Sinorhizobium fredii USDA 257: one gene and its partners. The protein of the gene in region 1 interacts with the protein of each later gene in a pairwise test. Links are inferred from orthologs where the notes say so. Each region holds a gene or a part of one and is shown in the gene's direction. Other genes may lie near its edges.

Region 1 (6,995 bases):
ATTCGACCGGCGAGACGCTGATTGCCGCCGGCCGCGCGGCGGCGGCGCAATTCCAGTCCGCGCACGCGCTCGAACACGTCTATCCGCTGATCCGCAACAAGAAGCAGTTGATGCAGGTCCTCGACGCCATCGACGGCGCGCCGGGCATCGTGCTCTATACAATCGTCGACCGGGAGCTTGCCGGTATGATCGACCAGCGCTGCCGCGAGATCGGCGTTCCTTGCGTTTCGGTCCTCGATCCGATCATCGAGCTGTTCCAATCCTATCTTGGTTCGCCGTCGCGTCGGCGTTCGGGCGCACAGCACGTCATGGATGCCGACTATTTCGCCCGGATTGAAGCGCTGAATTTCACCATGGATCACGACGATGGCCAGATGCCGGCCGACTTCAACGCGGCGGACGTCGTGCTCGTCGGGGTGAGCCGGACCTCGAAGACGCCGACGAGCATCTATCTTGCCAATCGCGGCATCAAGACCGCCAACATCCCGATCGTGCCCGGCGTGCCCTTGCCGGACGGGTTGCTCAAGGCGACGAAGCCGCTGGTGGTGGGGCTGATCGCCAGTGCCGACCGACTGTCGCAAGTCCGCCAGCATCGCGTGCTCGGCACGACCCAGAGCTTCCATGGCGAGGACTATACCGACCGGGCAGCGATCGCCGAGGAACTGAAATATGCCCGCACGCTCTGCGCGCGCAACAATTGGCCGCTGATCGACGTGACGCGGCGTTCGATCGAGGAAACGGCCGCGGCAATCGTTGCCCTTCGTCCTCGGCTCAGATAGAGCGAATCGCAGGAACCGGGCGGGGCGCGCACCAGTCGGACGGTCACCGTTCGGTTCCGGTTCATGATGAATCGATCATGATGGTTCGGATCGAACCGGTCCAGCGACCATGGTGATCTCGGGACTGCGGAATTGAGAAGATGAAATCCTCGCTCGTGCTGGCCTCTGCCAGCCCATTTCGACGCGCCCTCCTGGAAAATGCGGGGCTGACATTTGCGGCGCGCGCAGCTCAGCTAGACGAGCGGGCCCTGGAGCGTCCGCTGGAGGAAGCAGGTGCGTCGCCGACCGAAGTTGCGCTGGCGCTCGCCGAAGCAAAGGCGAGGGATGTCTCGCGCCATTTCGATGGAGCACTGGTGATCGGCAGCGACCAGACGATGTCGCTTGGGGCCCGCGTCTATCACAAGCCGAAGGACATGGCGGAAGCCGCCGAGCATCTCTTGTCGCTCGCCGGCGAGACGCACAGCCTGAACAGCGCGATCGTGATCGTCCGCGATGGCGATGTCCTCTGGCGGCACGTCTCGACGGCGCATATGACGGTCAGGCCCTTGGACCGGACCTTTGTCGAACGGCATCTGAAGCGGGTCGGGGAGAAGGCGCTTTCGAGCGTCGGCGCCTATCAGCTCGAAGGCGAGGGGATCCAGCTCTTCGAGAAGATCGACGGCGATTACTTTACCATTTTGGGCCTGCCGATGCTGCCGCTCCTTTCCAAACTGCGCGAATTGGGATCGATCGATGCGTGATTCACGTGAAACATTTGTTAACCATGCCTTCGTCACGGGCTGTCCGATCAGGCATTCGCGCTCGCCGCTGATTCACGGCTATTGGCTGAAGCAGTTCGGAATTGCCGGAAGCTACCGGGCTTACGAAGTGACCCCGGAGGCATTCCCGGATTTCATGCGCCAGTTGCGGGACGGCAGCGCCGGCTTCTGCGGCGGCAATGTCACCATCCCCCACAAGGAGATGGCATATGAGCTTGCCGACCGGCCGGATGAGCTGAGCGCCGAGCTTGGCGCCGCCAACACGCTCTGGCTCGAGGACGGAAAGATCTCAGCGACGAATACGGACGGGCGTGGCTTCGTCGCCAATCTGGACGAGCGCGCCAGCGGCTGGGACCGGAGCTCGACGGCGGTCATCCTCGGCGCCGGCGGCGCCAGTCGCGCCGTGATCCAGGCCGTCCGCGATCGCGGCGTCAAGACGATCCACGTGGTGAACCGCACCGCCGCCAGGGCGCAGGAACTGGCCGACCGGTTCGGCCGCGCCGTTGAGGCTCATCCGGTAGCCGCACTTTCCGAAGTTATGGCCGGCGCCGGCCTGTTCGTGAACACGACGTCGCTCGGCATGGACGGCGAGCCGGTGCCATCAATCGATTTCTCGCCCTTGGCAAGCGGCGCCGTGGTCACCGATATCGTCTATGTGCCGCTGAAGACACCGCTCCTTTACCAGGCCGAAGCGCAGGGCTTCCGCATCGTCGACGGGCTTGGCATGCTCTTGCATCAGGCAGTGCCCGGATTCGAGAAATGGTTCGGTCAGAGACCGGTTGTCGATGAAACGCTTCGGCAAATCATCATCGAGGATATGGACGTTCACGCATGATCATCGTCGGGCTCACGGGCTCCATCGGCATGGGAAAAACGACAGCGGCTCAGATGTTTCGGGAGCTCGGCGTACCGGCGAGCGACGCGGACGAGGTGGTCCACGACCTCTATCGCGGCGAAGCGGTCGCCCCGGTCGAAGCAGCCTTCCCGGGTGTCGCAAAGGACGGCGTCATCGACCGGGCGGAACTCTCCCGGCAACTGCTTGCGCAACCGGAGCGGCTTGGCGAACTGGAGCGGATCGTCCACCCGCTCGTTCGCGCCAAGGAAATGGAATTCATCGCCCGGCACAAGGCGGCCGGGGCGCCTTTTGTTCTTCTCGATATTCCCCTACTTTTCGAGACCAGGGCCGAAAAGCGGGTGGATCGGGTCGTCGTCGTCAGCTGCGATGCGGAGAGTCAGAGAGAGCGCGTCATGAAGCGCCCGGGCATGACCGCGGAGAAATTCGCGATGATCCTCGCGCGGCAAGTGCCCGACAGCGACAAGCGCGCCAGAGCGGACTATGTGATCGACACAAGCAACAGTTTCGACGTCACCCGCGAGCAGGTTCGGGCCATTGTCGATCGATTGCGCGCGGGCCGGCACTGATCTGGGCCAACCAATGGGCTTCAATTGGCAAAAGAACGACATTAGAATCGCGTGCAAGAGTGGCCGTGATTCGCCGAGCGCCCGCCTTTAGGAAAATCCATGCGTGAGATCATTTTCGATACGGAAACGACTGGCCTCGACAGCCGCGAGGACCGGGTCATCGAGATCGGTGGCGTCGAGCTCGAGAACCAGTTTCCAACTGGGCGGACGATCCATCTCTATATCAATCCCGGCGCCCGCAAGGTCCACCCCGACGCGCTCGCCGTGCACGGCATCACCGACGACTTCCTCAAGGATAAACCGTCCTTTGCCGACGTCGTCGAGGAGATCGTCGATTTCTTCGGCGACGCGCGTTGGGTGGCGCACAACGCCACCTTCGACATCGGCTTCATCAATGCGGAGTTCGATCGCTTGGGACTGTCGCCGATTGCCATCGATCGGGTGACCGACACGTTGTCGCTGGCGCGGCGAAAGCACCCGATGGGTCCGAACTCGCTCGACGCCCTCTGCCGCCGCTATGGCGTCGACAATTCGCATCGCGCCAAGCACGGCGCCCTTCTCGACTCCGAACTACTCGCCGAAGTCTATATCGAGATGATCGGCGGCCGGCAGGCGGCTCTCGGACTCGTCACCAGTGAGATCGGCGGTCTTGCCGTACAGGCGGACGACGGCCCGATCATTGTCATGCAAAGGGAGCGGTTGCTGGCGCCGCGCCTGACGGAGGCAGAAATCGCCGCCCATGCGGCTCTTGTTTCGAAGATCGGCGCCAAGGCGATCTGGGTGAAATACGGCCGCTAGGACATGTCGTCCAAAGGGCGAAGCGGTAGCGCTGGCTCAGCTTGAAAACAAAAACCCGGCGCGAGCCGGGTTTTCCATCACTATCCGAATTGGGATGCGTCAGTTGGTCGTCGTGTTGCTGTTGGCGACCTGAGCACGGACCTTCTCTTCTGCCATGCGCTGAGCGAACATCTGCGCGAAATCGATCGGATCGATCATCAGCGGCGGGAAACCACCGTTGCGGGTCGCGTCGGCGACGATCTGACGGGCAAAGGGGAACAGCAGGCGCGGGCACTCGATGAAGAGCAGCGGCAGCATGTGCTCCTGCGGGAAGCCCGAAACTCGGAAGACGCCGCCGTAGGCGAGTTCGACATTGAACAGCACCTTGTCGCCGTCCTGCGCCTGGGCGTTCAGCGAGAGAACGACGTCGAAATCGTTCTCCGCGAGCGGGTTGGCATTGACGTTGACATTGATGTTGATCGACGGCGCGTGCTCGCGGGCCTGGAGCGAACGCGGTGCGCCGGGGTTCTCGAAGGAGAAGTCCTTGACATACTGGGCCAGGATATTGAGCGACGGGGTCTGCTGGGCGGCGCCGCCGTTGCCGTTGGATGCGGTATCAGTCGTCATAAGAGTTTCCTCGGACTTCGAATTGGTGAGGCCGTCTAGCATTTCGGTCCTGGGCTTACAACCCTCGAAGCCCGGACCGGTTCCCCGGAATGAAGGGCGATTCAAGCCCTCCTCGGCCGGAATCATTATGGCCCCTGATCTAACGAGAAATCCGGTTGCTCGGTGGCGGGGAACCGTCTCCGTCCTCGTCTTTCCTGGAGAACTCGTCCGTATCGAGATCGATGATCGTCGGCCTGTGCGGCGGTCGGTCGTTCCCGCCGCCGCCATAATAGAAGCCGCTTCCCGTCGTCAGGATCGTCAGCCGCGTCTGTAGGAAGGAAGCGATGGCGCGCCTGACCGGGGGCAGGAAGAGGACCAGGCCGGCAATATCGGTGATGAAGCCGGGAACGATCAGCAGGATCGCCGCAATGAAGATGAGCGCACCGCCAAGAAGATCCGGGCCGGGATCCTTTCCTGCCCGCGCCGCTTCCTGTACACGGCGCAAAGTGCCGAGCCCCTGGATGCGGAGAAGCAAGACGCCGGCAACTCCGCTCAACAGGACGAGGAGCAGCGTCATCGCCAAGCCGAGCTCCCGGCCGACGACAACGAAACCGGTAATCTCTGCGATCGGCAGACCGAGAATGACGAGAGGAATGATCACCGAACGCATTGATCGTGCTCGCAAGAAGATGAGTGCAATTGATCAGTCTCCGGTTTATGGGTGCGACATCGCCATTTGAATGGTTTATCCTTGCGGACTATATGGAACACCAAGATAAATTCTAACAGCGGTTCCGGGTGGAAATGGGCTCTTTTGACTTCATCACGTTTTTTTCCTGATCGCAGCTGTGGTCATCTTCTTGCAATTGCGCAGCGTCCTTGGCCGCAGGACAGGAAATGAACGACCGCCTTTCGATCCCTATTCGCCGCGCGAGGCGCAGGGTCCGGAGGCGAGAGACAATGGCAAGGTCGTGCAGCTCCCTCGCCGCGAGAGCACTGCGGAGGACGAGTCGCGCTACGCCGCCATCGATGGCTTTTCGAAGCCCGGTACGCCTTTGAATGCCCAACTGAGGGCGCTCAGCGACGCAGATCCCAGCTTCCAGCCCGCCGAATTCCTCAACGGCGCGAAGATGGCCTACGAGATGATCGTCATGGCTTTCGCCGATGGCGACCGCAAGACACTTAAAGGGCTCCTGTCCCGCGAGGTCTATGAGGGCTTCGAAGCGGCGATCGCCGAACGGGAAAGCAAGGGCGAGGTGGTCAAGTCGACCTTTGTCGGCATCGAAAAGGCCGACCTCGTCCATGCGGAACTCAAGGACAGCGAAGAGAACGTCACGGTCCGCATCATCAGCCAACTCATCTCCGCCACCTACGACAAGCAAGGCAAGCTGATCGACGGTGATGCCGATTCGGTTGCCGAAGTGAACGACCTCTGGACGTTTGCGCGCGATGCCCGATCGCGCGACCCAAACTGGAAGCTGATCGCCACCGAATCGGAAAATTGACCGCAAGGGGCGATAATGGCCTTTGATCTCGAACCGGTCGCCTTCTCGGAATTGCCGGGGTGGCAACAGGATGACCCGACTCCCGTCATCGACGCGCTGCGCCGCTGTCAGCATCAGGTGACGGCGGTCAAGCCGTACAGGACTGGCTCTCTCGGTGTTTCGGTTGCCGATCTGCTGCCCGTCTTCGAGGCGGCCGGGGCGGTTTTTTCAAGCGCGCCGGAAGCGCGGAAGTTCTTCGAAGGTCATTTCGTGCCCTTCCGCATCCGGCCTGCGGACAGAAGGCCAGGCTTCGTCACCGCCTTTTACGAACCAGAGGTTGAGGTTCGCGCCATCGCCGACGAGGCATTCCGCTTTCCCTTCTACCGGCGCCCCGCCGACCTCGTTGATATCGACGATACGAACCGGCCGGAAGGCATGGATCCCTATTTCGCCTTCGGCCGGCTGCGTGACGGCAGGATTGAGGAGTATCCCGATCGCCGGACGATCGAGGAGGGCCTGCTCCTGGGCCAAGGCTTGGAGATCGCCTACGCCCGCTCGAAAGTCGATGTCTTTTTCGTCCATGTCCAAGGTGCGGCCCGGCTCGTTTATCCGGATGGATCGCGCCGCCGCATCACCTATGCGGCGAAGACCGGGCATCGCTTTTCCGCCATCGGCAAGCTCTTGATCGAGCGCGGCGAAATCGACGCGGCGACCGTTTCGATGACGAGCATCCGCGGCTGGCTCGTGGCCCATCCGGAAGAGGTTGACGAGGTCCTCTGGCACAATCGCTCCTTCATCTTCTTCCGCGAAGCACCCGTCGGAGATGAAAAGCTCGGACCGGTGGCCGCGGCCAAGGTGCCACTCGAGCCGGGACGGTCGCTTGCGGTCGACCGCCTGATCCACACTTTTGGGGTTCCTTTCTATATTGCCAGCGAAACCCTTACCCATCTCGATGGCGGCCGTCCCTTCGGACGGCTGATGCTTGCGCTCGATACGGGTTCGGCGATTGTCGGGCCGGCGCGCGGGGATATCTTCACGGGATCGGGCGAGATGGCCGGCGCGCTTGCCGGCTCCGTGCGCAACGATGCCGATTTCTACATCCTTGTGCCGCGCGCGGCTGCCGCCCGATATCGCCATGGCTAGGGACAAGAAGCTATCGCCGGACGACC
Region 2 (6,987 bases), 330 kb from region 1 along the record:
CAACGGGCGGGGCGATCGCATAGACCCAGATGAGCAGCGTCTTATAGGCCGAATTGCCGCGAATGACGCCGTCCGCCTTGACGGCAAGCAAAAGGCCGATCGACAGTGCGAAGAAGGTGACTAGGGCGGTGAAGATCGCGGTGAAACGCGCGATGCCGAGATATTCCGAGGACTTCAGGACGTCGGTGTAATTGCTCATGCCGACGAAGGTCGCGCCGAAGCCGAACGGATCCTCCAAGTAGAAGGACGACTGGATCGCCTGGATCGACGGCCAGTAGAAGAAGACGAAGATGATCGCCAGCTGCGGCGCGAGAAAGAGATAGGGCAGGAAAGGCGACGAGAACTGCACGCGCTTGGCAGCCATTTCGCCCCTGTCCGACTTGCCGCCAAAGAGCCGGAAAGCGCCGAGACGACGTCCTCCAGCCTTCGTTCCTGTTCCTCCCCGCGTCGCGGGGAGGAGATCTGTTCCAATCACCATCGAGATCAGCCGGCCGTCTTGGCGAAACGGGCCAGCAGTTCGTTGCCTTCGTTCTCGATCGTTTCGAGGGCATCCTTCACGGTCGTTTCGCCGGAGAAGATGCGACCGTATTCACGCTCCATGATCTCGCGGATTTGCGGGTAAAAGCCGAGACGGTAACCCTTGGACCATTCGCCGGCCGGCAGCAGGAGCTGCTTGATGCCGACTTCGGCGACCGGCTTTTCCTTGTAGTAGCCGTCCTTCTCGGCGAGCTCGTAGGCTGCCTTGGTGATGGCGACGTAGCCGGTGGACTTGTGGTAGAAGTACTGGATTTCCGGCGAGGTCAGGAACTGGAAGAAGCGGGCCACACACTTGTTTTCCTCGTCCGACTTGCCGGACATGGCAAAGAGTGCGGCGCCGCCGATGAAGGAGTTGGTACCGGCGCCCTTGATCGAGCCCCAATAGGGGAGGAACGTCGCGGAGAACGGCATCTGCGCGGTCTTCTGCAGGCCGCCGAAGGAACCGGAGGAGCCGATCCAAAGCGCTGCCTTGCCTTCTTCGAAGACCTTCTGGTTGTCGTTCCAGCCGGCACCGTAGAAGGCGAAATGGCCCTGGTCCTTCCAGGCCTTCAGCTTCTCGAACATCATTTCGAGATTCGGGTCGGTGACGTTGAGCTTCGTATCGACGACGCTGTCGTAGCCATTGTTGTTGGTGGCGAACTGGACGTTGTTGCGCGAGAAGAAATTCTCGGTGAACTGCCAGGTGAGCTGCGACTGGACGAGCGGGATGAAGCCGGCCCCTTTCAGCTTCGGCGCGATCGCCTCGAACTCTTCCCAGGTCTTCGGCGCCTCGACGCCGGCCTTCTTCAGGGCCTCGTCATTGATGTACATGATCGGCGCCGAGGAATTGAACGGCATGCCGACGAACTTGCCTTCGGCGTCGGCGTAGAAGTAGCGCACGCCGTCGATGAAGGCGTTGCGATCGAAGTTGTAGCCCGCCTTGTTGATCAGGTCTTCGGCCGGAATGACAGCGCCCTTGGCGTTGATGATGGTTGCGGCGCCGGCGTCGAAGACCTGCAGGATGTTCGGCTGTTCGCCGGAGCGGAAGGCGGCGATGCCGGAAGCGAGCGCTTCCTCATAGGTGCCTTTGCTGACGGGCGTCAGCGCGCAAGCGCTCTGGGATGCGTTGAATTTCTGGGCGACTTCGTTGATCACCTCGCCGTTGCGGCCGGCCATGCCGTGCCACCAGGTGATGTTGGTCGCGGCGAACGACGCGGTCGTCGAAAATGCAAGAGCAAGGGCTGCGAGCGAAATTGTTTTGAGCATGTCTGGGTCCCTCTCCACCGTGGTTCCGGTTGGCAGTGGACTAGTGATCTTCAATGACAGGCCGGTAATGCTTTTGTGTCGGAACGATTACAAATTTGCCGCGATCGCTTGGTCGCGGGATGCGGGCCGAAAACCGCGCGCACTTTGCCTCGTTCCGCTCGTCGATCAAAAAGCATTCGGCAGGTGCCGCGGCCAGCGCCAGGGCATAACGGCGACGATGTCGTAGCGGACAGAGAGGCGGTGGAAATCCGCCTGACGCGAGAGCCAGACGTCGCTGGCGGCCCTGATCCGCCGTTGCGCCGTATCGGAGACGGCGAAGACCGCCCCGTCGAAAGTGCCGCGGGCCTTCACTTCGACGCAGGCGATGAGGTCGCCGCGCCGAGCGATGATGTCGATCTCGCCCAGCTTGGTGCGGTAGCGCATGGCGACGATGCGGTAGCCCTTGACGATCAGGCAGAGCGCGGCGCGGTATTCGGCAAGATGGCCGCGCTTCAGCGCCTTCAGCTTGCGGGCATCCGGACGCTCAACCTTCATTGCTGTCCTTGAGACCCAGCAGCCTGTCGTAGAGCTCCTTGCGTGGCAATCCGGTTTGCCGGGCGGCTTCCGTCGCGGCCTTGCCCGTCGGCATGTCGCGGGAAAGTGTTTTCAGGAGCGCGTCCACATCCGCGGCCCCGGGGGCTGGCTTTGCATCGGGCGGTCCGATCACCAGAACGATCTCGCCCTTCACACTTGCGCCTTCGTCGTAAAACGCCTTCAGTTCGCCGAGCGTGCCGCGGCGAAATTCCTCAAAGGTTTTGGTTAGTTCGCGGCAGACCGCCGCCTTCCTCCCTTCGCCGAAAATCTCGGCGGCCGCAGCGACGGTCGCGGCGATGCGGTGCGGCGACTCGAAGAAGAGAAGCGTCGCTGGCACGTGGGCGAATTCCGCCAACCGATCGCGCTTCGCCTTGTCCTTGGTGGGCAGAAAACCGGCAAAGAGGAAGGCATCGCTCGGGAGACCGGATCCGACGAGAGCCGCGAGCGGCGCCGACGCACCGGGAATGGGCACGACCCGATGACCGGCGTCGATCGCGAGCTGCGCCAGGCGATAGCCCGGGTCTGAGACGAGCGGCGTGCCGGCATCGGAGACGAGCGCCACGGATTTCCCCGCGGCAAGCGCCGAAAGCAGCCGCGGCCCGGCCTCGGCCGCGTTGTGTTCATGATAGGCAACCGGCCGATTGACGATGCCGTAGCGGTCGAGCAGCACCCGCGTCACCCGCGTGTCCTCGCAGGCAAGCAGGTCGGCGCCGGCGATCGTCTCCAGCGCCCTCAAGGTGATGTCGGCGAGATTGCCGATCGGCGTCGCCACCAGATAGAGAGCCGGCTCCAGCGGGCGCGCCGGAATGCTTGCATTGTGCAGGCGAAAGCTGCGGTGCCTTTCCTTCCCCGCCGCTTCGGTCGATTGCTGCTTGTCCAACGCCCTGTTCCCGCTTATGCCCGGCTTGCCGGTTCGCGCCCTTTATGAGTGAGCCGCACGCGCAGGGCAAGGCCGCCGGCCCCGGCGGGCGCCTGCATTTGGGAAAAGCCCGCAAAACCGCTTGCGTTCGCGGCGATTTTTCTGCCATTTTGCCCGTCCACATCACTCCGGCCGGCCGGCCGGGACACACGCAGTTTGACGCTGCGGCGGGCGCACCGCCCGTCCGGCAATGGTTGAAAGCGGTAGCATCCCATGCGCATTACTCTTGAGCGGTCCAATCTTTTGAAATCGCTGAACCATGTCCATCGCGTGGTCGAACGGCGCAACACCATCCCCATCCTCTCGAACGTGCTCCTGCGCTCCGATGGCGCCAGCCTCGAAATGAAGGCGACCGACCTCGACCTGGAGATCACCGAGGCAACGCCGGCCCAGGTGGAACAGGCCGGCGCCACGACCGTTCCGGCCCACCTGCTCTATGACATCGTCCGCAAGCTGCCGGACGGTTCCGAGGTGCGGCTCGCCACCAATGCCGAGGGTACGGCAATGACGGTTGCCTCGGGCCGCTCCAAGTTCTCGCTGCAATGCCTGCCGCAATCGGACTTTCCGGACCTCACGGCCGGCAGCTTCTCGCATTCCTTCCGCGTCAAGGCGCCGGACTTGAAGATGCTGATCGACAGGACGCAGTTCGCGATTTCGACGGAGGAAACGCGCTACTACCTCAATGGCATCTTCGTTCACACGGTGGAGGACAAGGGGCAGTTGAAGCTGCGCGCCGTTGCGACCGACGGCCATCGCCTCGCCCGTGCCGACATCGAGGCGCCGTCCGGTTCGGAGGGCATGCCCGGCATCATCGTTCCGCGCAAGACCGTCAGCGAATTGCAGAAGCTGCTCGACAATCCGGACGTGGTCGTGACGGTCGAGGTCTCGGACGCGAAAATCCGCCTGACGATCGGCTCGATCGTCATGACCTCGAAGCTGATCGACGGCACCTTCCCGGACTATCAGCGGGTGATTCCTGCCGGCAACGACAAGGAGCTGCGCGTCGACTGCCAGTCCTTCGCGCAAGCCGTCGACCGCGTCTCGACGATCTCCTCCGAACGCGGCCGAGCCGTCAAGCTCGCCTTGAACGAAGGCCAGATGACGCTGACCGTCAACAACCCGGATTCCGGCAGCGCAACGGAAGAATTGCCGGTCGGTTATGAGAGCGACCCGCTCGAGATCGGTTTCAACGCCAAGTACCTGCTCGACATCACCGCCCAACTTACCGGCAATGAAGCGGTCTTCATGCTGGCGGACCCGGGTTCGCCGACGCTGGTGCGGGACCTCGCGGCGGACGACGCGCTCTACGTGCTGATGCCGATGCGCGTGTAAGACGTCAGCGTCTTGATCAGACGCACAAAGGTCGCTGTCGCACTTTGAATTGGTGCCGTTCTATCCTTAGATCGGCTGCGATCTCGGGAAGCATGCAGCGGAGCGATATCGGACTGAAACCCGCCACGCCCGCGTGGTGGTTTTTTCATAGATCCGACGTCGCCCTCTGTTGATAAAGTGTCGCTTTCAGACGCAGGCCGACTTGTTTTCGCCGCAGATGCGAGCACATTATGCACAGACGCTCACGCGGGCCGCCGATTTGCGGCGACGCGCGTGTTGCCATGGAACAATGAAGTCGAGGGGATTCGATGAGTCTGCGCCTGAAGGTGAAGGAAAAGTTCGGTCAGAAGTTCGACGAAGAGATTCGCTTCTTCAAGGGCTGGATGAGCAACACCCGGGCCGTCGGCGCGATCCTGCCGACATCCGCAGTGACGGCGCGACGCATGGCGAGCGTCGTCAACCCGCGTTCCGGTCTGCCGGTCCTCGAGCTCGGCCCGGGCACAGGCGTGATCACCAAGGCGATCCTGGAGCGCGGCATTTCGCCTGAAAGGCTGATATCGGTCGAATACTCGACCGAATTCTTCAATCAGCTGAAGGAGGATTTCGCTGGCGTGCACTTCATCAACGGCGATGCCTTCGACCTTTCGCGCACGCTCGGCGCGCTGAACGGTCAACAGTTCGACAGCGTCGTCTCCGCCGTACCGCTCCTGAACTTCCCGATGCACCGCCGCGTCGAACTGATCGACGACCTGCTCTCGCGCGTCCCCTTCGGCCGTCCCGTCGTTCAGATCTCCTACGGGCCGATGTCGCCAGTGGTTGCCATGCCGGATCGCTATCGCATCCAGCATTACGATTTCGTCGTGCGCAACATCCCGCCGGCTCAGCTCTGGGTCTATAGCAAGGCCCATTAGACCCCGGACCTGCCGTGTTCGGCGTCTATATCACCCACCCGCAAGTCAAGATCGATCCCGCCGTCCCCGTGCCGGAATGGGGCCTGTCCGATCTCGGGCGGGAACGGGTACGCATGACCTCCGAACAGCCGTGGGTCCGATTGCTCGGCCGCGTCATCTCCAGCGCGGAAAAGAAGGCGATCGAAACGGCGGCAATTCTCGCGGAGGCCGCAGGCGTTCCGGTCGAGACCGACGAGGAGATGGGCGAGAACGACCGCTCCTCGACGGGCTTCCTGCCGCCCGACGACTTCGAGAAAGCAGCGGACCGGTTCTTCGCCCACCCCGAGGAGAGCCATTTGGGCTGGGAGCGCGCCATCGATGCGCAGGCGCGCATCTCGAAGGCGGTGTTCTCCATCCTCGACCGTCATGATCCGGCGATCCCGATCGCTTTTGTGGGGCATGGCGGCGTCGGCACGCTGCTGAAATGCCGGATGACGGGCGCGGCGATCTCCCGCAGCGCCGACCAGTTGCCGGGCGGCGGCAATCTCTTTGCCTTTCGTCTTGCGGATCGGGCCGTCACATGCGACTGGACGCCGATGGAGATTTGGCAGGGGTGATCTCGACATGAGCACAAGCGCGCGCGACCGGCTGATCGTCGGCCTCGACATTCCTACGATCGCCGAGGCCGAAAAGATCGTCTCGACGCTGGGCGAGGAGGTCGTCTTCTACAAGATCGGCTACCAGCTCGCCTTCGCCGGCGGCCTCGAATTCGCCCGCGATCTCGCCATGAGCGGCAAGAAGGTCTTTCTCGACATGAAACTGCTCGACATCGACAACACGGTGGCGAAGGGCGTCGAGAACATCGTCAGGATGGGCATGTCGATGCTGACGCTGCATGCCTATCCGAAGGCGATGAAGGCGGCCGTCGAAGCGGCGAAGGGATCGGACCTCTGCCTGCTCGGAGTGACGGTGCTGACCTCGATGGACGCGCGGGACGTCATCGATGCGGGTTACGGAACCGATCCACACACACTGGTGCTGCGCCGTGCCGAACAGGCGCGCACCGCCGGCATGGGCGGCATCGTCTGCTCGGCGGAGGAAGCCGCCGCCGTCCGCAACATCATCGGCGCGGAGATGGCGGTGGTGACGCCCGGCATCCGCCCCGCCGGTGCGGAGAAAGGCGACCAGAAGCGGGTGATGACGCCGGCCGAGGCGCTCAGTGCGGGATCGAGCCACCTCGTCGTCGCCCGACCGATCATCAAGGCGGTCGATCCGCTGGCCGCCAGCCGCGCAATCCTCGCCGAGATGGAGAGCACCCTCTCCGGTTGATCCGCCCTGAGGCGGCGCGACCAGCCTTGGCTTTGTCACTTCCTGTCAACCGGTGCGCTTGACCTCGACCCAGAATTGCCGGAAGTAACGATCCCGTCTGTGCTTTTCGAGAACGACGAGGAGTTCGTTATGGCAAAGGGATATTGGATTGCTCGGGTCGAT
Region 3 (8,254 bases), 2.6 Mb from region 1 along the record:
ATTCTCCGCGCTCGAGAACATCATGATGCCGCAATTGATCGCCGGCTTGTCCAAGGGGGAAGCGGCCGAGAGGGCAGGGGCTCTGCTGGATTATATGCGCATCGGGCACCGCGCCGCGCACCGCCCGACCGAGCTTTCCGGCGGCGAGCAGCAGCGGGTGGCGATCGCCCGGGCGGTGGCCAACGCGCCGCTCATTCTGCTGGCCGACGAGCCGACCGGCAACCTTGATCCGGAGACGGCCGGCTATGTCTTCGAGGCGATGGAGGCCCTTGCGCGTCAGTCCGGGTTGGCGGCGCTGATTGCCACCCACAACCACGAGCTTGCGGCTCTTATGGATCGCTGCGTGACGATCGAGGACGGCAAGGTCGTCGAGCTGAGATAAGCCGGAACGAGCCTCACGGCACGATCAGCCCGTCGCGATAATCGAGCTCATAGGCCTCTTCGCCATCGACGAAAATGGTCTCGCGTCCGGAAAAGTGGTCGGTCGCGCCGCGGCTGCTGTCGATATAACAGCCATAGGCATGTTGATATTCCATGCCGCCGAGGAAGTGGCGCTTTTCGCGATACATTGTCTGCAGTGCCGCCTTGATGACGGCGCCTGCCCGCCGCGCATCGATAAGTTCCGGGCGAATGATGCGGCCGAAGTAATTCATGGCCCAGCACGGCTTGTCGTCATGCCAGACCGCTTCCTGGCCGGCAAAGTCGGTTCCGCCGAAATAGCTGTCGAGATAGCGCCACGTGCCGCGCTGATGGCCGATATCATGGGAGCCTGTCCGGCTGGACGCCAGTCTTGCGCCGTCGCCGACATAAGTCTTTGCCTTCGCTTCGACGATGAAGCCTGTGAGTTCCTCGATGTTGATCATGGGCGGTCCCCTCGGTCTCCCGCGGAGGATGCCTCAAGAGACTAAGCGTGTAAAGAACAAATAGGGAACGAACTACTTCGCGTCACAGGCCCTTTGGCCGATCTCATCGCTCCAGTCCTTGAGCAGAATGGTGTCGCCCTTGGCCCTGATCGGCTTCCCATTGGCCGTTCCCTTGCCGCTGAGGACGTTGAAGTCGCATCGCATTGTGTTGTCCAGGTCGAGCGTGTCGTAGGACCAATAGGTATAGCCGGCGACGACGAAATCGGAGCTGCGATAGGCGATCGTCAGCGTCTGCTCCCAGCGGTTGCGGCCGATCGCATCGTTGTGCGAGGTGATCTGTATCGAGCCGTTCGGCAGGGCGTTGACCGATGGTGCCTGGCCGTAGACATCGAACTGTCCCCAGACCTTGTCGGGGATCAGCGACCTCAGCACCAGCCTGCCGACGTCATTGGTGAGATAGAGATAGACGGCGTTGCTCTCGCCGCCGGCTTCTACAGGGGCGACAAGCAGCACCAGATCGCTTGCATCATCCTTGTCCCAGTCCCCCGTCGCGGCTGAAACGATTCGGGCGGGATCGATGGCATCTGCCGCGACGGTGAGAGACGACGGTAACAACAGACACGTTGCAAGCAGAACCGTTCGCATGGAAATCCCTTGAAAAGGAGAGGCGGGCGCACTGCACAGATGGTGCGATGCCACAACCTTACGTGATTCGCTCCTTTCCTGTGGTGCCGGGGCTGACGGGTGTCGGCAAAACTGAACGCGCCGGTTGTATTAACCATAGCCGGTGAATAACGGGCGTTTCATGCGCGCTTGCTTGACTATCGAACAAAAATAGAACAAAAAAGAACAATAGCCGAAAGGAGCCATGTTATGACTGATTTCGTCCGTGATCTCGCTGCCTTCGCCTCTATGACCCTTTTCATCGCGAGCATTTCGGTGATCGCACTCGGCATGTAGCCGGTGGCGGCCGGGCGGACCGGCGCAAAAGGCGCAATCCGCACAAAAATGCGCGGTCTGGTTCGTAAGGCTGGACAGTCTGTGCGGGAAACGGGATATCCTCGCTCCGGACAGGAATCGGAGTGCGGCGATGGCAGGTGATGGAAGCATAGGGCAGACCACGGTGGGTCCGGCAGACCCGCAGTTCGTGCACCTGCGCGTGCATTCGGCCTATTCGCTGCTGGAAGGGGCGCTGCCGCTCAAGAAGATCATCGGCAAGGCAGTGGCCGACGATCAACCGGCCATCGGCATTGCCGATACCAACAATTTGTTCGCGGCACTCGAGTTTTCCCAGAAGGCCGCGGACGACGGATTGCAGCCGATCATCGGCTGCCAACTATCCATCGATATGGAGGACGAGGCGGAGGGGGAACGGCGCAGCCATGCGCAGCAACTCGCCAAGCTGCCTTCGATCGTCCTGATTGCCGCGTCCGACGAAGGCTACAAGCGGCTCGTCGACCTCGTCAGCCGTGCCTATCTTGAAGGGGAGGGACATCAGGCGGTGCGCATAGCGCGGTCCTGGCTTGCGGCGGGCGGCACCGATGGTCTGATCGCCTTGACCGGCGCCGGCGGCGGCCCCGTCGACCTGGCGCTGAAGGCCGGCTCGCCGGCCCTTGCCGAGGCGCGCCTCAAAACGCTGATCGAGCTGTTCGGCAATCGTCTCTATGTCGAATTGCAGCGCCACGGCAGTTACGACCGCCGCCAAGAGAGCCGCCTGGTCGAACTTGCCTATCGCTACGACATTCCGCTCGTTGCGACGAATGAGGCCTTCTTCCCTTCGCCGGCCGATTATGATGCGCACGACGCGCTGATGGCCGTCGCCCACAACGCCGTGGTCTCCGACGATCGCCGCTTCCGGCTCACGTCCGATCATTATCTCAAGAGCCGCAAGGAAATGGCGGCGCTTTTCGCCGATCTGCCGGAGGCGCTGGAAAACACCGTCGAGATCGCCCGCCGCTGCTCCTTCATGCTGAAGACCCGCGGGCCGATCCTGCCGCGCTTCACAGGTGCCTCGGATGATCCCGAGGAGGCCGAGCGCGCCGAGTCGGCGGAGCTTCGCCGCCAGGCGGAGGAGGGGCTGGAGCTGCGCCTGGCCAAGCTCGGCATGGCGCCGGGCTACAAGGAAGAAGACTATCGCGAGCGCCTGGCCTTCGAACTCGGCGTCATCGAGCGGATGAAGTTCCCGGGCTACTTCCTGATCGTTGCGGACTTCATCAAATGGGCGAAGCAGCATGACATCCCCGTCGGCCCGGGCCGCGGCTCTGGCGCCGGCTCGCTGGTCGCCTATTCGCTGACGATCACCGATGTCGATCCAATGCGTTTCTCGCTGCTGTTCGAACGCTTCCTCAATCCGGAGCGCGTCTCGATGCCGGACTTCGACATCGACTTCTGCCAGGACCGCCGCGAAGAGGTGATCCGCTACGTGCAGCAGAAGTACGGGCGCGAGCAGGTGGCACAGATCATCACCTTCGGATCGCTGCAGGCGCGCGCGGCGCTGCGCGACGTCGGACGCGTGCTGGAAATGCCCTATGGTCAGGTCGACAAGATCTGCAAGCTGGTGCCGAATAATCCGGCAAATCCGACACCGCTTTCAAAGGCGATCGAGGAGGAGCCGCGCTTGCAGGAGGAGGCGGAAAAGGAGCCCGTCGTCGGCCGGCTTCTCGACATCGCTCAGAAGATCGAGGGTCTCTATCGCCACGCGTCGACGCATGCCGCGGGCATCGTCATCGGCGACCGGCCGCTGTCGCAGCTGGTGCCGATGTACCGCGATCCGCGCTCCGACATGCCGGTCACGCAGTTCAATATGAAGTGGGTGGAGCAGGCCGGCCTCGTCAAGTTCGACTTCCTTGGCCTGAAGACGCTGACGGTGCTGAAGACCGCGGTCGACTTCGTCGCCAAACGCGGCATCGCGGTCGATCTTGCGAGCATTCCGCTCGATGATCCCAAGACGTACGAGATGCTCTCCCGCGGTGAGACGGTCGGGGTGTTCCAGGTGGAAAGTGCCGGCATGCGCAAGGCGCTGATCGGCATGCGGCCCGACTGCATCGAGGACATCATCGCCCTGGTCGCCCTCTACCGGCCGGGTCCGATGGAGAACATTCCGGTCTACAACGCCCGCAAACACGGCGAGGAAGAGATCGAATCGATCCATCCGAAGATCGACTATCTGCTCAAGGAAACGCAAGGGGTTATCGTCTATCAGGAGCAGGTGATGCAGATCGCCCAGGTGCTTTCGGGCTATTCGCTCGGCGAGGCCGATCTCTTGCGCCGCGCCATGGGCAAGAAGATCAAGGAGGAAATGGACAAGCAGCGGGCCCGCTTCGTAGAAGGCGCGATCGGCAATGGCGTGTCAAAGCCGCAGGCAGACCTGATCTTCGATCTGCTCGCCAAGTTCGCCAATTACGGCTTCAACAAGTCGCACGCGGCCGCCTACGCCATCGTCTCCTACCAGACGGCCTATATGAAGGCGCACTATCCGGTCGAGTTCCTGGCGGCGTCGATGACCCTCGACATGTCGAACACCGACAAGATCAACGACTTCCGCCAGGACGCGATGCGTCTCGGCATTCAGGTGTTCGCTCCCTCGGTGCAGACCTCGTTCCGTAACTTCGAGACCGGCGAGAACCGCATCTACTACTCGCTTGCCGCCATCAAGGGCGTGGGCGAATCCGCCGTCGACCACATCGTCACTACTCGCGGCGATCGTCCCTTTGCAAGCCTCGAGGATTTCTGCCTGCGCATTGATCCGAAGCTCTTGAACAGGCGCGTCTTCGAAAGCCTCATCGCCGCAGGCGCCTTCGATTGCTTCGGCTACGACCGGGCCGAACTGATCGGCGGACTCGACCGGATCCTCGGATTTGCGCAGCGCGCCCAGGAAAACAAGCTGAGCGGCCAGAGCGACATGTTCGGCGCCGGAGCGGCGACGGGGCCGGAGAAGGTTGCGCTGCCGGTCTTTACGCCCTGGCTTGCCTCGGAGAAGCTGCACCGGGAGTTCCAGGTGCTCGGCTTCTACCTGTCCGCCCATCCGCTCGACACCTACAACAAGCTCTTGGCGAAGATGCGCGTGCAGACATTCGCGGATTTTTCCGCGGCTGTGAAGCAAGGTGCGACCGCAGGCCGGCTCGCCGGCACGGTGACCTCGAAGCAGGAGCGCAAGACGCGCACCGGCAACAAGATGGGCATTGTCGCCTTTTCGGATGCGTCGGGCCAGTTCGAGGCGGTGCTCTTCTCGGAGATGCTGAACCAGTACCGCGACCTCCTGGAGCCCGGCAAATCGCTGGTGATGACCGTGGATGCGGAGGAGCGGCCGGAAGGCATCGGACTTCGCATCCGGACCCTGCGCTCGCTCGAAGAGGAATCGCTGCAGATGCAGAAGGCGCTGCGCGTCTATGTGCGCGATTCCGGCCCCTTGCGCTCCATCACCTCGCACCTCAATGCCAAGGGGGATGGCCTCGTCTCGTTCATCGTCATCAAGGACAATGGTCAGCGGGAGATCGAGGTGGAGCTCAGCGAAAAATATCGGATCTCGCCGGAGATTGCCGCAGCTCTTCGCTCGGCGCCCGGTGTAGTGGACGTCGAGCTCGTATAGGAGCTTCGACCACTGATCATCAGCCGCCGCTTACGGAACGCGTGACGGTGATGAAGTCGGTCCCTTCGCCGGTCTCCAGCCCCGTGTCGGTATCCGAGATCGAAAGCGACGACCCATCGGCAAGGAGGCCCGCGATGCGCCGGCGGACGTCTTCAGGCAAGGTGATGCGGTTCAAAGTCCGCTGCAAGGCGTTGAACTCCATGGGATCTGCGTCGACCGCTATGCCGAGCCGATTTTTCGCGGCTTTTGACAGAGCGTTGTCCAGGGACATGCCGAACCATTTGCCTTGCCCGGTTGCCGCGTCGATATCCTGGAACTGCAGGAAATGCGTGCCGAGCGCCAGTTCGGCTTTGTCGATCCTGATCTCTGCCTCGAAAAGAGGTTGAAACTCGCGGCGAACGCGCAGAATGCCGTTCGACGGCCGGTCTCGGCCAGCCTTGCGATAGACGGCCTCGACCAGTTCCGGGGTCGCTTTGCCGTCCACCGGCAGCCCCTCGGCCGTTTGGAAGGAGCGGATCGCAGCAAGTGTCGTTGGGCCGCTGTGGCCGTCCGGATCGCCGGCATCGTAGCCGAGCGTTGTCAGCAGCATCTGGAGATCGCGCATGGTCTCCTGAGTGCCACGCCGGGTGATCAGGATTCGGATCGGCGCCCGATCCTCGTCAAGGAACGCCGGCGAAGGGCGTCTGTCCGTCATGGCGACTTCGACAGAACTTCCGTCGAAATGGGTGATAGCGGGGCGGAGGGGCACGTCCGACATCGGCGGCTCTGGCGGTCGCGACTGGTTCGGCTGAAACAGCGTGCTGCTCACGACTTCGACGGGCGTAACCTGACGATCCGAGATCACCACATGCATGCCGCGTTCGGTCATATTGAACAGGCCGACGGCGAACTTGATCGGAAGGCGCACGCAGCCGTGCGAGGCCGGATAGTCCGGTACATGGTTCGATCCATGCAGCGCGATGCCGGACCAGGTGAGCCGCTGCATGAACGGCATCGGCGCATTCGAATAGATATTCGATCTGTGATGACGTCGCTTCTCGAGAATCGAAAAAATGCCCGTCGGGGTCGTGTGGCCGCGCCTGCCGGTGGAGACATTGGACGTGGCGACGACGGTATCGCCGTCATAGACGACGAGCGATTGCTGCTGTCTCGATACGACGATCTGCAAGGGCGCCTTGGCGCCGGCCGCAAAGGCCGATGGCGCCGACACGATGAGAACGGCCAGTCCGATCCTGAGAGTGAAACGCAATACAAACCCTCATTCCGACCTGAAGCGCAAACATGTCGCGGCGCTTCCATCCGGGCGTCGACGTGCGCGTCCATGTTGCTGCTGAACGGGCACGCCGAAGCTATCGATCTAGGGTAACGGGCAATATTTAACGAATTGGATTACTGGAGTCGCGCCGCCGGTCATCGAGCGAGAAGGTCTACTGATCGCGCCGGCGATGTTCGAAGGTGTATCCCGTTTCGACGCTGATCTTGCCGAATTTGTCGCGCAGCTTGTTGATCGCCTCCTCGGCGGCAGCCCGCCGCGTCGCCAGTGGATCGACGAGATCCGGCGGATCGGCGAGATCCGGGGAGGTGAGGTCGCTGACGCCGATGCCGATCAGACGGTATTTCGTACCATCGACTTCCTTCTCGAGCAGCTGAAGGCCAATGCGAAAGATGCGGTCGGCGAGGCGGGTCGGACTTTCAAGCCGTCGATTGCGTGTGCGGATCTTGAAGTCCGCGGTCTTGAGCTTTAGGACGACCGTCTGCCCGGCAAGGTCCGACTTACGCAGCCGCAGCGCGACCTGCTCGCTCAAGCGCCTGAGATGCGAAACGAGTTCGTCCGGGCGCGACAGGTCCACGTTGAAGGTCGTCTCCGAGGACACGCTCTTTGCTTCGTCGTCGGTCTCGACGATGCGCTCGTCCTGTCCGCGCGACAGGCGGTATAGCCTTTGCCCCATCGAGCCGTAGCGGCGCATGAGATCCGCTTCGTCCATCGTCTGCAACTGACCGATGGTGCGGATGCCGTCCCGCTCGAGGGTCGCGGCGAAGGCCTTGCCCACGCCCCAGATCAACGTCACTGGGCGCTCCTTCAGGAAGTCGACCGCTTCGGACTGACCGATGACGGAGAAGCCGCGCGGCTTCTGCAGGTCGGAGGCGACCTTGGCGAGGAACTTGCAGTAGGAAAGTCCGACGGAGACGGTGATGCCGACTTCCTGCTCGACACGCTTGGCAAAGCGCGCCAGCGTTCGTGCGGGGGGATCCTGGTGCAGCCGCTCGGTACCGTTCAAGTCCAGGAACGCCTCGTCGATCGACAGCGGCTGCACGAGCGGCGTCAGCTCGAACATCATCGCCCTGACCTCGCGCCCGACGCGTGAATATTTTTCCATGTTCGGCTTGATCACCACGGCCTCAGGACAGGCTTCGAGCGCCTTGAACATCGGCATTGCCGAACGGACGCCGTGAATGCGGGCGATGTAGCAGGCGGTCGAGACGACGCCGCGCTTGCCGCCGCCGATAATCACCGGCTTGTCGGCAAGCTCTGGATTGTCGCGCTTCTCGATTGAGGCATAGAAGGCGTCGCAATCGACATGCGCCAAGGTCAGCCGATAGAGCTCGGAATGGCTGAGAAGCCGCGGGCTGCCGCAGGCCATGCACCGTCGCGCCGGAGCGGCCAGTTCCTTGAGGCAGTCTCGGCAGAAGCCGGAAAACGGAGCAGAGCTGGGCATGGCCGGAACAAATGTTGAACGCGGCGACTTTACGCTCTACGCTAGTGAGTCTCAAGGCGACGATCGGAGACCATGGTGGATATCGC
Region 4 (7,108 bases), 210 kb from region 1 along the record:
TGGAGTGTCAAATAATGAAGATCCGTCAGAAGATCGTGGAATATGCAAAGTTGCGCCGCGCGGTACGCGAGCTGAATGCTCTGGACGATCACGCGCTGAGCGACATCGGTCTTTCCCGATCCCAGATTCAAGCAGCCGTTTACGGCCGCTGATTAAAGAATGGCCCCGCGTCCTACAGCGTCGCGCGTCACCAGACGCGCAAAGGTCGCTGTAGCACTTTGCATTGCAGTGGAGCGTGCGGCAGTAAGTCTTCCACACCCCGCCGGCGATGCCCGCGGGGTGTGAGCGAGACCTTCGCTAGGCCTTAGTCGTCGAAAAGGCAGACACGAAGGCGATGCCCGTCCGGATCGAGGGCGACGAATGTCGGTCCGAAATCCATCTTCGTCAGTTCCTGCGCAATCGGCAGGCCCATCGCCCGCCATTCCTCGTAATGCGCGCGAACCGCTTCTTCCCCTTCCACCATGAATGCGAGTTCGGCGCGGCTGCCTTCACCGACCGGTCCGGGCTGTACGCCTGCTGTTGCCCACAATCCGAGAACGAACCCGTTCTGAAGCTCGAAGGAGGAGAAGGTCGGGAAGCTGACCAACGGTTCCTTACCAGCAGCTTGCGATAGAATTCGACGCTAGCCAGTGGCTCCGTTACATAAAGGACGATGAGATTGGCTTTTGCCATGATGGGTCTCCTTGTTTCGGGACCCTCAAGCTACTGATGCATGCTGTCAGTTTTTGTCAGCAGTCTACGCGTAGCGGAAAAGCAACTCCTCTGTCGTTCAAGCCCCGACGGAGTGGACGCCATGCGTGGCGCGCCAGTCCTTGAGCAGGGCTTGGCGTCGGCGCGGGTAGCGATTGTCGAGCATTGCCGCTTCTGCGATCCGGTCGGTCCGGAAATGGCGGAAATCCTGCCGCAGCTCGCACCAGGCGGCCAGCACCCGCACCTCCTCGAAAAAGCCGAGCGCGAAAGGCCAGACCGTGCGGCGGCTGTCGCGGCCATCATTGTCGAGATAGCAGAGCTCGAGCTTGTGTTCGCTGCGGATGGCCTTGCGCAAGAGGCCGAGATCGATCCGCTCGGCGATGGTTTGGCGCGATCCCACGAGCAGTGTCGAACTGTCGAGCTTCTCCTTGAGCTCCGCCGGCAGCACCGAGCCGATCTTCGCCAACGCGTCGGCGGCTGCTGCCGCGAGTCTTTTATCGCCGCGATTCGCCACCCAGCGCGAACCGAGCACCAGCGCCTCGATCTCTTCCTCGGAAAACATCATTGGCGGCAGCAGGAAGCCGGGCTTGAGGACGTAGCCGATGCCGGCTTCTCCCTCGATCTCGGCGCCTTGGGCCTGCAGGCTGGCAATATCGCGGTAGAGGGTGCGGAGGCTGACTCCGGTCTCCTCGGCGAGATGTCGGCCGCTCACCGGCCGGCGGTGGCGTCTTAGCACCTGAATGAGATCGATCAGCCGTTCCGAGCGCGACACCGGTTCTGCTCCTTCGCGCTCAGCTTCGCTCCGGCCAGGCCAGCCAGTCGCGCATGAGCTGGTGGGCGATTGCGCCCTTCGGCGGCGGTATATGCTCGTCCGGCGTGCTGGCCACTCCGGTCGAGCGCTCAAGCATCGCTTCCGTCTCTGCCCGGGTGAACCAGCGCACGTCCTCGAGCTCCTGCTCGTCACGCTTGATGACGGTCGATCGCGCCTCGGCAAAGCAGCCGATCATCAGCGAGTGCGGCAGCGGCCAGGGCTGGGAGGCGTGATAGCGCACCCGGCCGATGCGGATGCCCGATTCCTCCTGGGTCTCCCGGCGCACGGCGTTCTCGATTGTCTCGCCCGGCTCGACGAAACCGGCAAGGCAGGAATACATGCCGGGCGCGAAATGCGGGCTGCGGCCAAGCAGGCAGAGGTCGCGCTCGATATCGACCGTCAGCATGATGACGACCGGATCCGTGCGCGGAAAGACCATGTGGCCGCAGGCCGTGCAGATGCGCCGGTACCCCCCGGCAGCACCGTCCATAGGCCCGCCGCACCGGCCGCAGAAGCGGTTGTTGGCGTTCCAGGTGATCAGGCTCGACCCTTGGGCGAATTGGCCGAGCAGTTCCTCCGGCAGCATCTGCTGCCGGTAGAGCATGCGCGCATCGGCGATCTTGAACGGCTCCGGCACGGTCTCCTCCGTCAGGCCGGACGGCACGGCAAGCCGCGGCTCGCCGTTCGGAAGGTAGCCGAGCAGGACCGCCTCGTCGATCGTCGGTTCGAGACCTGCAAGCTCATAGGGTGCGAACAGCGGGTCGATGATCTTCTCGTCGTGCTTGACGATCAGCTTCGCGCCGGAAAAGGCGAGGAAATGCGCGCCCGGATGTTCGAGCGCCTTCTCGACGCAATCGTCGGCGCGGTGCTCCGATTGCCGATCAAGATGGTTTTCCGCAAAGGCGACGAATGTGCTCGGCTCCGGATGGGGGCTGTGAAGATCGAAGATCGTTTTCGTCATGTTCAGAGATTTTCCAGTATACGTTCTGCAAATGCCTGATGCTCCCCTTCCGGCCACGGCTCGGCCTTGCCGAAGCCCCAGACCGGACCCGGCCAGTTCGGATCGCCCTGGCGGCGGGCAATGACATGTACATGAAGCTGCCGGACGACGTTGCCGAGCGCGCCGATGTTGATCTTCTCCGCTCCGGCGACCTTCTTCAGCGCGGTCGCCACCATGTTGGTCTCGAAGGTCAGCATCGCCTGATCGAGCGGCGACAGGTGGAAGACCTCGGAGACGTCGGCCCGCTGCGGAATGAGGATCAGCCACGGCCAGCGGCGGTCGTTCATCAGGCGCATCTGGCAGAGGCCGATCGGGGCGATCGGGATGCCATCGCGCTGAAGGCGCTCGTCGAGCGTGAAACCGGTCAAGAAAATCTCCTCGGGACCAAGCGGATTCGCCTTGTATTGCATATCGATAGCAGTTTTTTGGCGGCTTGGCTTGCATTTGCTTCAGATATTGCCGATATGGAAGCCGGGAGGTTGGTGGTGGACGAGCCACTCGCCAACCGGGTCAGGTCCGGAAGGAAGCAGCCCTAACGAGCCCCGGCACGGGTCATCGTGCCAGCCTCCCACCTTCTCCGTCCTGTCGGGACAAGAGTTCGAACAGCGGCAGGGTCGATGAGCGACGAAGCGCCCATTTCATCCCCAGTTTCACCCGTCGAGAAACCGGCCGCCTACCGCGTTCTGGCGCGCAAATACCGCCCCAAGGATTTCTCCGATCTGATGGTCGGCCAGGAGCCGATGGTGCGCACGCTCACCAACGCTTTCGAGACCGGCCGCATCGCCCAGGCCTATATGCTGACCGGCGTGCGCGGCGTCGGCAAGACGACGACGGCGCGCATCCTGGCGCGGGCGCTGAACTACAAGACCGCCGAGATCGACAAGCCGACCATCGACCTGCGCGTGCCGGGCGAGCATTGCCAGGCGATCATGGACGGCCGGCATGTCGACGTTATCGAGATGGACGCCGCCTCCCACACCGGCATCGATGACATCCGCGAGATCATCGAGCAGGTGCGCTACAGGCCTGTTTCGGCGCGCTACAAGGTCTACATCATCGATGAAGTGCACATGCTCTCGACCCAGGCCTTCAACGGCCTGCTGAAGACGCTCGAGGAGCCGCCTGAGCATGTGAAGTTCATCTTCGCCACCACCGAGATCCGCAAGGTTCCGATCACCGTCCTGTCGCGCTGCCAGCGCTTCGACTTGAGGCGCATCAGCGCCTCCGATCTGGTCGGGCTGTTCTCCATCATCCTGAGCAAGGAGGCCGTTCCCTTCGAGCCGGAAGCGCTTGCCATGGTGGCGCGCGCCGCGGAAGGGTCGGCACGCGACGGCCTGTCGCTGCTCGACCAGGCGATCGCCCATGGCGGCGGCTCGGTCGAGATGGAAACGGTGCGTTCGATGCTCGGTCTCGCCGACCGGGCCCGCATCGTCGACCTCTTCGAGCATGTCATCAAGGGCGACGCGGCGGCAGCCCTCGGCGAATTCGCCGCCCAATACGAAGCTGGCGCCAATCCGACCGTTGTCTTGACCGACCTCGCCGATTTCACCCATCTGGTGACGCGCATGAAATATGTGCCCGAGGCGGCCAATGATCAGTCCTTGAGCGAGATCGAGCGCCGGCGCGGCGCCGAATTCGCCGGCAGTGTTGCGGTCACCACCCTGTCGCGCATCTGGCAGATGCTCCTCAAGGGCATTCCCGAGGCGGAAAGCTCGGCGCGGCCGGCGGGGGCCGCCGAGATGGTGCTGATCAGGCTCGCCCATGCCGCCCACCTTCCTTCGCCGGAAGACGCCGCGCGGCGCCTTATGGAGCTTTCGGGCGGCGAGCCTGCCGACGGGCGCCCGGCGCCGGCCCGCAGTGGCGGCAGTCCCCAATTCCAGGCCGGCCAGCCGGTTCAGGCCCGCTCCATCGAGGCAGCGCCTGTCCAGCGCCCGTCCGGGAACGGCGCGACCATGCTGCGCGCCGTTCCAGACGTTGCGGCCCAACCCGTCGGCGTTGGGCGCATCGAGGACGGACCGGCACCGGCAGCTGCCGCCAAGGCGGAGCCAAAGGTCCCAGTCAATTCGGTGAGCGACATCGCCGATCTCTGTGCGAAGAATCGTGACATCAAGTTGAAGACCTTGGTGCGCGGTTTCCTGCGGCTCGTGCATATCGAGCCCGGCAGGCTCGACGTCAATCTTCCCGACGATGCGCCGAAGACGCTGCTCAATGAACTGGCCGTCAAGCTCAAGGAATGGACCGGCATCCACTGGGTCGTCAGCTACAGCCGCGAGCCGGGCGAGCCGACGCTTGTCGAGGCCGAACAGCGGGCCCAGGAACAGCGCGTCAACGACGCCCGCCAGGATCCGGACGTCGCAGCGATCCTGGCGCGCTTTCCGGGTGCGAGAATTACCGACGTGCGCATTCGCGCCGCGGCGGAGGAGATCGAAAACCTCGCTCCGGCTGCGGCCGAATCCGAAGACGGCGATATCGTCCCCGGCGACGACATCGAGTAACGCTCAGCGTGGAAGCAGCGCTTTGAATTCAGGCAGTCATACCAAAGGACAGGAGACGACGATGCGCGACATCATCGGCATGATGGGCAAGGTCAAGGAAATGCAGGCCAAGATGGAGAAGCTGCAGGCGGAGATCGCCGCACTCGAAGTCGACGGCATGTCCGGCGGCGGCCTCGTCACCGTCCGGCTCGACGGCAAGGGCCACATGAAGAGCCTGAAGATCGACCCGTCGCTCTTCAAGGAGGACGATGTCGAGATCCTCGAAGACCTGATCGTCGCCGCCCACAAGGAGGCCAAGGACAAGGCCGAGGCCATGCAGGCGGAAAAGACCCGCGAACTGACCGCCGGCCTGCCGATCCCGCCGGGCATGAAGCTGCCGTTCTGATCGGCCTCTGGAGCGCTTGAACCGGCTCCTGCTGGCGAGAACGCAAATCGTGCTACTTTGCAGCTCAGCTTATTGGGGAGGAGAATGCCATGTCGCTTGCGTCGCTGCTCGTCTTTGCCGGCGCGCTGTTGATTGCTGCCGGTTCGCCGGGACCGAGCATCGCCGCGCTCGTCGCCCGCGTACTCGCCAAGGGCGCGCGCGATGTGCTTCCCTTCCTGGCGGCCATGTGGGTCGGCGAGGCGATCTGGCTCTCCTTCGCCGTTGCCGGCTTGGCGGCGATCGCCGAGACCTTTCATTGGATGTTCGTCGCCATCAAATGGGCGGGCGTTCTCTATCTTCTCTTCCTGGCCTGGAAGATGTGGTCGGCCGAACCGGCATTGCCGAGCGACAGCCTGCCGGAAGCAAGATCGGCATCGAAGATGTTTCTTGCCGGCCTGACGATTACGCTCGGCAATCCCAAGATCATGATGTTCTACGTGGCACTGCTGCCGTCGATCGTCGATCTCGGCTCGGTGACCTTCCTTGGCTGGACGGAACTTGTCGCCACCATGGTCGTGGTGCTCGTCGTCATCGATCTCGCCTGGGTGATGATGGCGGCCAAGGCGCGCCAGTTCCTGAAGAGCCGCCGCGCGGTCCGGATCGTCAACCGCGCCAGTGCGGGCACGATGGCTGGCGCGGCCGTCGCAATCGCCACGCGGTGATCGCCGTCAAACCGATTCCGTTTGTCGGTGAGATGCGCTAAAAGCCGGCCATGGCAAAGCGAGTCACCGGTCCCGAAATCGAAAAGCTCATCCAGCTCCTGGCGAAGGTGCCGGGCCTTGGGCCCCGTTCCGCGCGGCGCGCGGCGCTGCATCTCGTCAAGAAGAAGGAGCAGTTGCTCGGGCCGCTTGCCGAGGCGATGGGCGAGGCGCACCGCAAGGTCAAGATCTGCTCCTGCTGCGGCAATGTCGATACGATCGATCCCTGCACCGTCTGCACCGACGAGCGGCGCGATCAGTCGGTGATCATCGTCGTCGAGGACGTCGCCGATCTGTGGGCCCTGGAGCGCGCCGCGGCGCTGAATGCCGCCTACCACGTGCTCGGCGGCACGCTGTCGCCGCTCGACGGCATCGGCCCGGACGACCTGAACATCAAGGGCCTGGTGGATCGCGTCGCCAAGGGCGGGGTGCGCGAGCTGGTCATCGCGGTCAACGCGACCGTCGAAGGCCAGACGACCGCCCACTACATCACCGACCAGCTCGAAGGCATGGAAGTGAAGATCACCCGCCTCGCCCATGGCGTTCCGGTCGGCGGCGAGCTCGACTATCTCGACGAAGGCACGCTGACGGCCGCGCTTAGGGCGCGTACGACAATCTGAAGGGATGCCGATGCGTTTGAAGTCTCGTGTTGCCTCGTGGTTTACCGGTCTTTGTGCGGGGGTGCGCCGCGCGTGCCTGCTCGCAACAGTCACCGCGCTCCTCGCTCTGCACCTTCCCGCTCACGCCGCCACCAAGGCCGGCGTGGAAACGCAATTCCGGCAATGGCTGCAGAATGATCTCTGGCCGGAGGCGAGACAGGCCGGCATTTCTGCCGCGGCCTTCAAGGCGGCCTTTGCGGATGTGAAGCTCGATTGGGACCTGCCCGACCTGGCGCCGCCCGGCTTCCCGAAGGCGAAGGAGCGCAAGCAGAGCCAGGCCGAGTTTTCCTCGCCCGGGTCCTATTTCTCCGAAAGGCGGCTGCAGGGGCTG

Evidence for each region.
Region 2: the proteins of dnaQ (region 1) and dnaN interact in binary tests that used the Escherichia coli proteins (3 or more experiments, as listed by UniProt). The link is inferred for Sinorhizobium fredii USDA 257 from one-to-one orthologs.
Region 3: the proteins of dnaQ (region 1) and dnaE interact in binary tests that used the Escherichia coli proteins (3 or more experiments, as listed by UniProt). The link is inferred for Sinorhizobium fredii USDA 257 from one-to-one orthologs.
Region 4: the proteins of dnaQ (region 1) and USDA257_RS29550 interact in binary tests that used the Escherichia coli proteins (3 or more experiments, as listed by UniProt). The link is inferred for Sinorhizobium fredii USDA 257 from one-to-one orthologs.

The regions. Positions count from the first base shown.
Region 1 is NC_018000.1:6,104,906-6,111,900, forward strand. Bases 2,120-4,907 are described here. They hold dnaQ (DNA polymerase III subunit epsilon), read left to right. Parts: upstream 2,120-3,058; coding sequence 3,059-3,757; downstream 3,758-4,907. Other genes in these bases: USDA257_RS28600 (shikimate dehydrogenase), read left to right, coding at 2,120-2,372; coaE (dephospho-CoA kinase), read left to right, coding at 2,369-2,959; secB (protein-export chaperone SecB), read right to left, coding at 3,857-4,363; USDA257_RS28620 (FxsA family protein), read right to left, coding at 4,503-4,907. Outside these bases: USDA257_RS28590 (pyruvate, water dikinase regulatory protein), read left to right, coding at 1-779; USDA257_RS28595 (Maf-like protein), read left to right, coding at 920-1,519; more of USDA257_RS28600, read left to right, coding at 1,512-2,119; more of USDA257_RS28620, read right to left, coding at 4,908-5,012; mltA (murein transglycosylase A), read left to right, coding at 5,863-6,969; USDA257_RS28635 (Smr/MutS family protein), read left to right, coding at 6,962-6,995. UniProt on the Escherichia coli protein: DNA polymerase III is a complex, multichain enzyme responsible for most of the replicative synthesis in bacteria. The epsilon subunit contain the editing function and is a proofreading 3'-5' exonuclease.
Region 2 is NC_018000.1:6,433,286-6,440,272, reverse strand. The notes cover bases 2,767-5,546. They hold dnaN (DNA polymerase III subunit beta), read left to right. Parts: upstream 2,767-3,487; coding sequence 3,488-4,606; downstream 4,607-5,546. Other genes in these bases: USDA257_RS30155 (histidine phosphatase family protein), read left to right, coding at 5,532-5,546; pmtA (phospholipid N-methyltransferase PmtA), read left to right, coding at 4,915-5,517; rsmI (16S rRNA (cytidine(1402)-2'-O)-methyltransferase), read right to left, coding at 2,767-3,235. In the rest of the region: USDA257_RS30185 (ABC transporter permease subunit), read right to left, coding at 1-364; USDA257_RS30180 (extracellular solute-binding protein), read right to left, coding at 484-1,782; USDA257_RS30175 (YraN family protein), read right to left, coding at 1,948-2,316; more of rsmI, read right to left, coding at 2,306-2,766; more of USDA257_RS30155, read left to right, coding at 5,547-6,113; pyrF (orotidine-5'-phosphate decarboxylase), read left to right, coding at 6,121-6,825; USDA257_RS30145 (DUF1330 domain-containing protein), read left to right, coding at 6,955-6,987. UniProt on the Escherichia coli protein: Confers DNA tethering and processivity to DNA polymerases and other proteins. Acts as a clamp, forming a ring around DNA (a reaction catalyzed by the clamp-loading complex) which diffuses in an ATP-independent manner freely and bidirectionally along dsDNA.
Region 3 is NC_018000.1:3,493,364-3,501,617, forward strand. What follows is about bases 1,605-5,651. They hold dnaE (DNA polymerase III subunit alpha), read left to right. Parts: upstream 1,605-1,953; coding sequence 1,954-5,451; downstream 5,452-5,651. Other genes in these bases: USDA257_RS16155 (L,D-transpeptidase family protein), read right to left, coding at 5,471-5,651. Also shown: USDA257_RS16135 (ABC transporter ATP-binding protein), read left to right, coding at 1-382; USDA257_RS16140 (DUF5680 domain-containing protein), read right to left, coding at 396-863; USDA257_RS16145 (hypothetical protein), read right to left, coding at 936-1,508; more of USDA257_RS16155, read right to left, coding at 5,652-6,700; USDA257_RS16160 (DNA polymerase IV), read right to left, coding at 6,879-8,168; USDA257_RS16165 (GNAT family N-acetyltransferase), read left to right, coding at 8,241-8,254. UniProt on the Escherichia coli protein: DNA polymerase III is a complex, multichain enzyme responsible for most of the replicative synthesis in bacteria. This DNA polymerase also exhibits 3' to 5' exonuclease activity. The alpha chain is the DNA polymerase catalytic subunit.
Region 4 is NC_018000.1:6,311,924-6,319,031, forward strand. Bases 2,657-5,557 are described here. They hold USDA257_RS29550 (DNA polymerase III subunit gamma/tau), read left to right. Parts: upstream 2,657-3,118; coding sequence 3,119-4,996; downstream 4,997-5,557. Other genes in these bases: USDA257_RS29545 (HIT domain-containing protein), read right to left, coding at 2,657-2,911; USDA257_RS29555 (YbaB/EbfC family nucleoid-associated protein), read left to right, coding at 5,058-5,381; USDA257_RS29560 (LysE family translocator), read left to right, coding at 5,471-5,557. Outside these bases: USDA257_RS34685 (DUF1127 domain-containing protein), read left to right, coding at 15-152; USDA257_RS29535 (helix-turn-helix transcriptional regulator), read right to left, coding at 770-1,462; nudC (NAD(+) diphosphatase), read right to left, coding at 1,482-2,462; more of USDA257_RS29545, read right to left, coding at 2,465-2,656; more of USDA257_RS29560, read left to right, coding at 5,558-6,082; recombination mediator RecR, read left to right, coding at 6,133-6,738; USDA257_RS29570 (lytic murein transglycosylase), read left to right, coding at 6,749-7,108. UniProt on the Escherichia coli protein: Part of the beta sliding clamp loading complex, which hydrolyzes ATP to load the beta clamp onto primed DNA to form the DNA replication pre-initiation complex.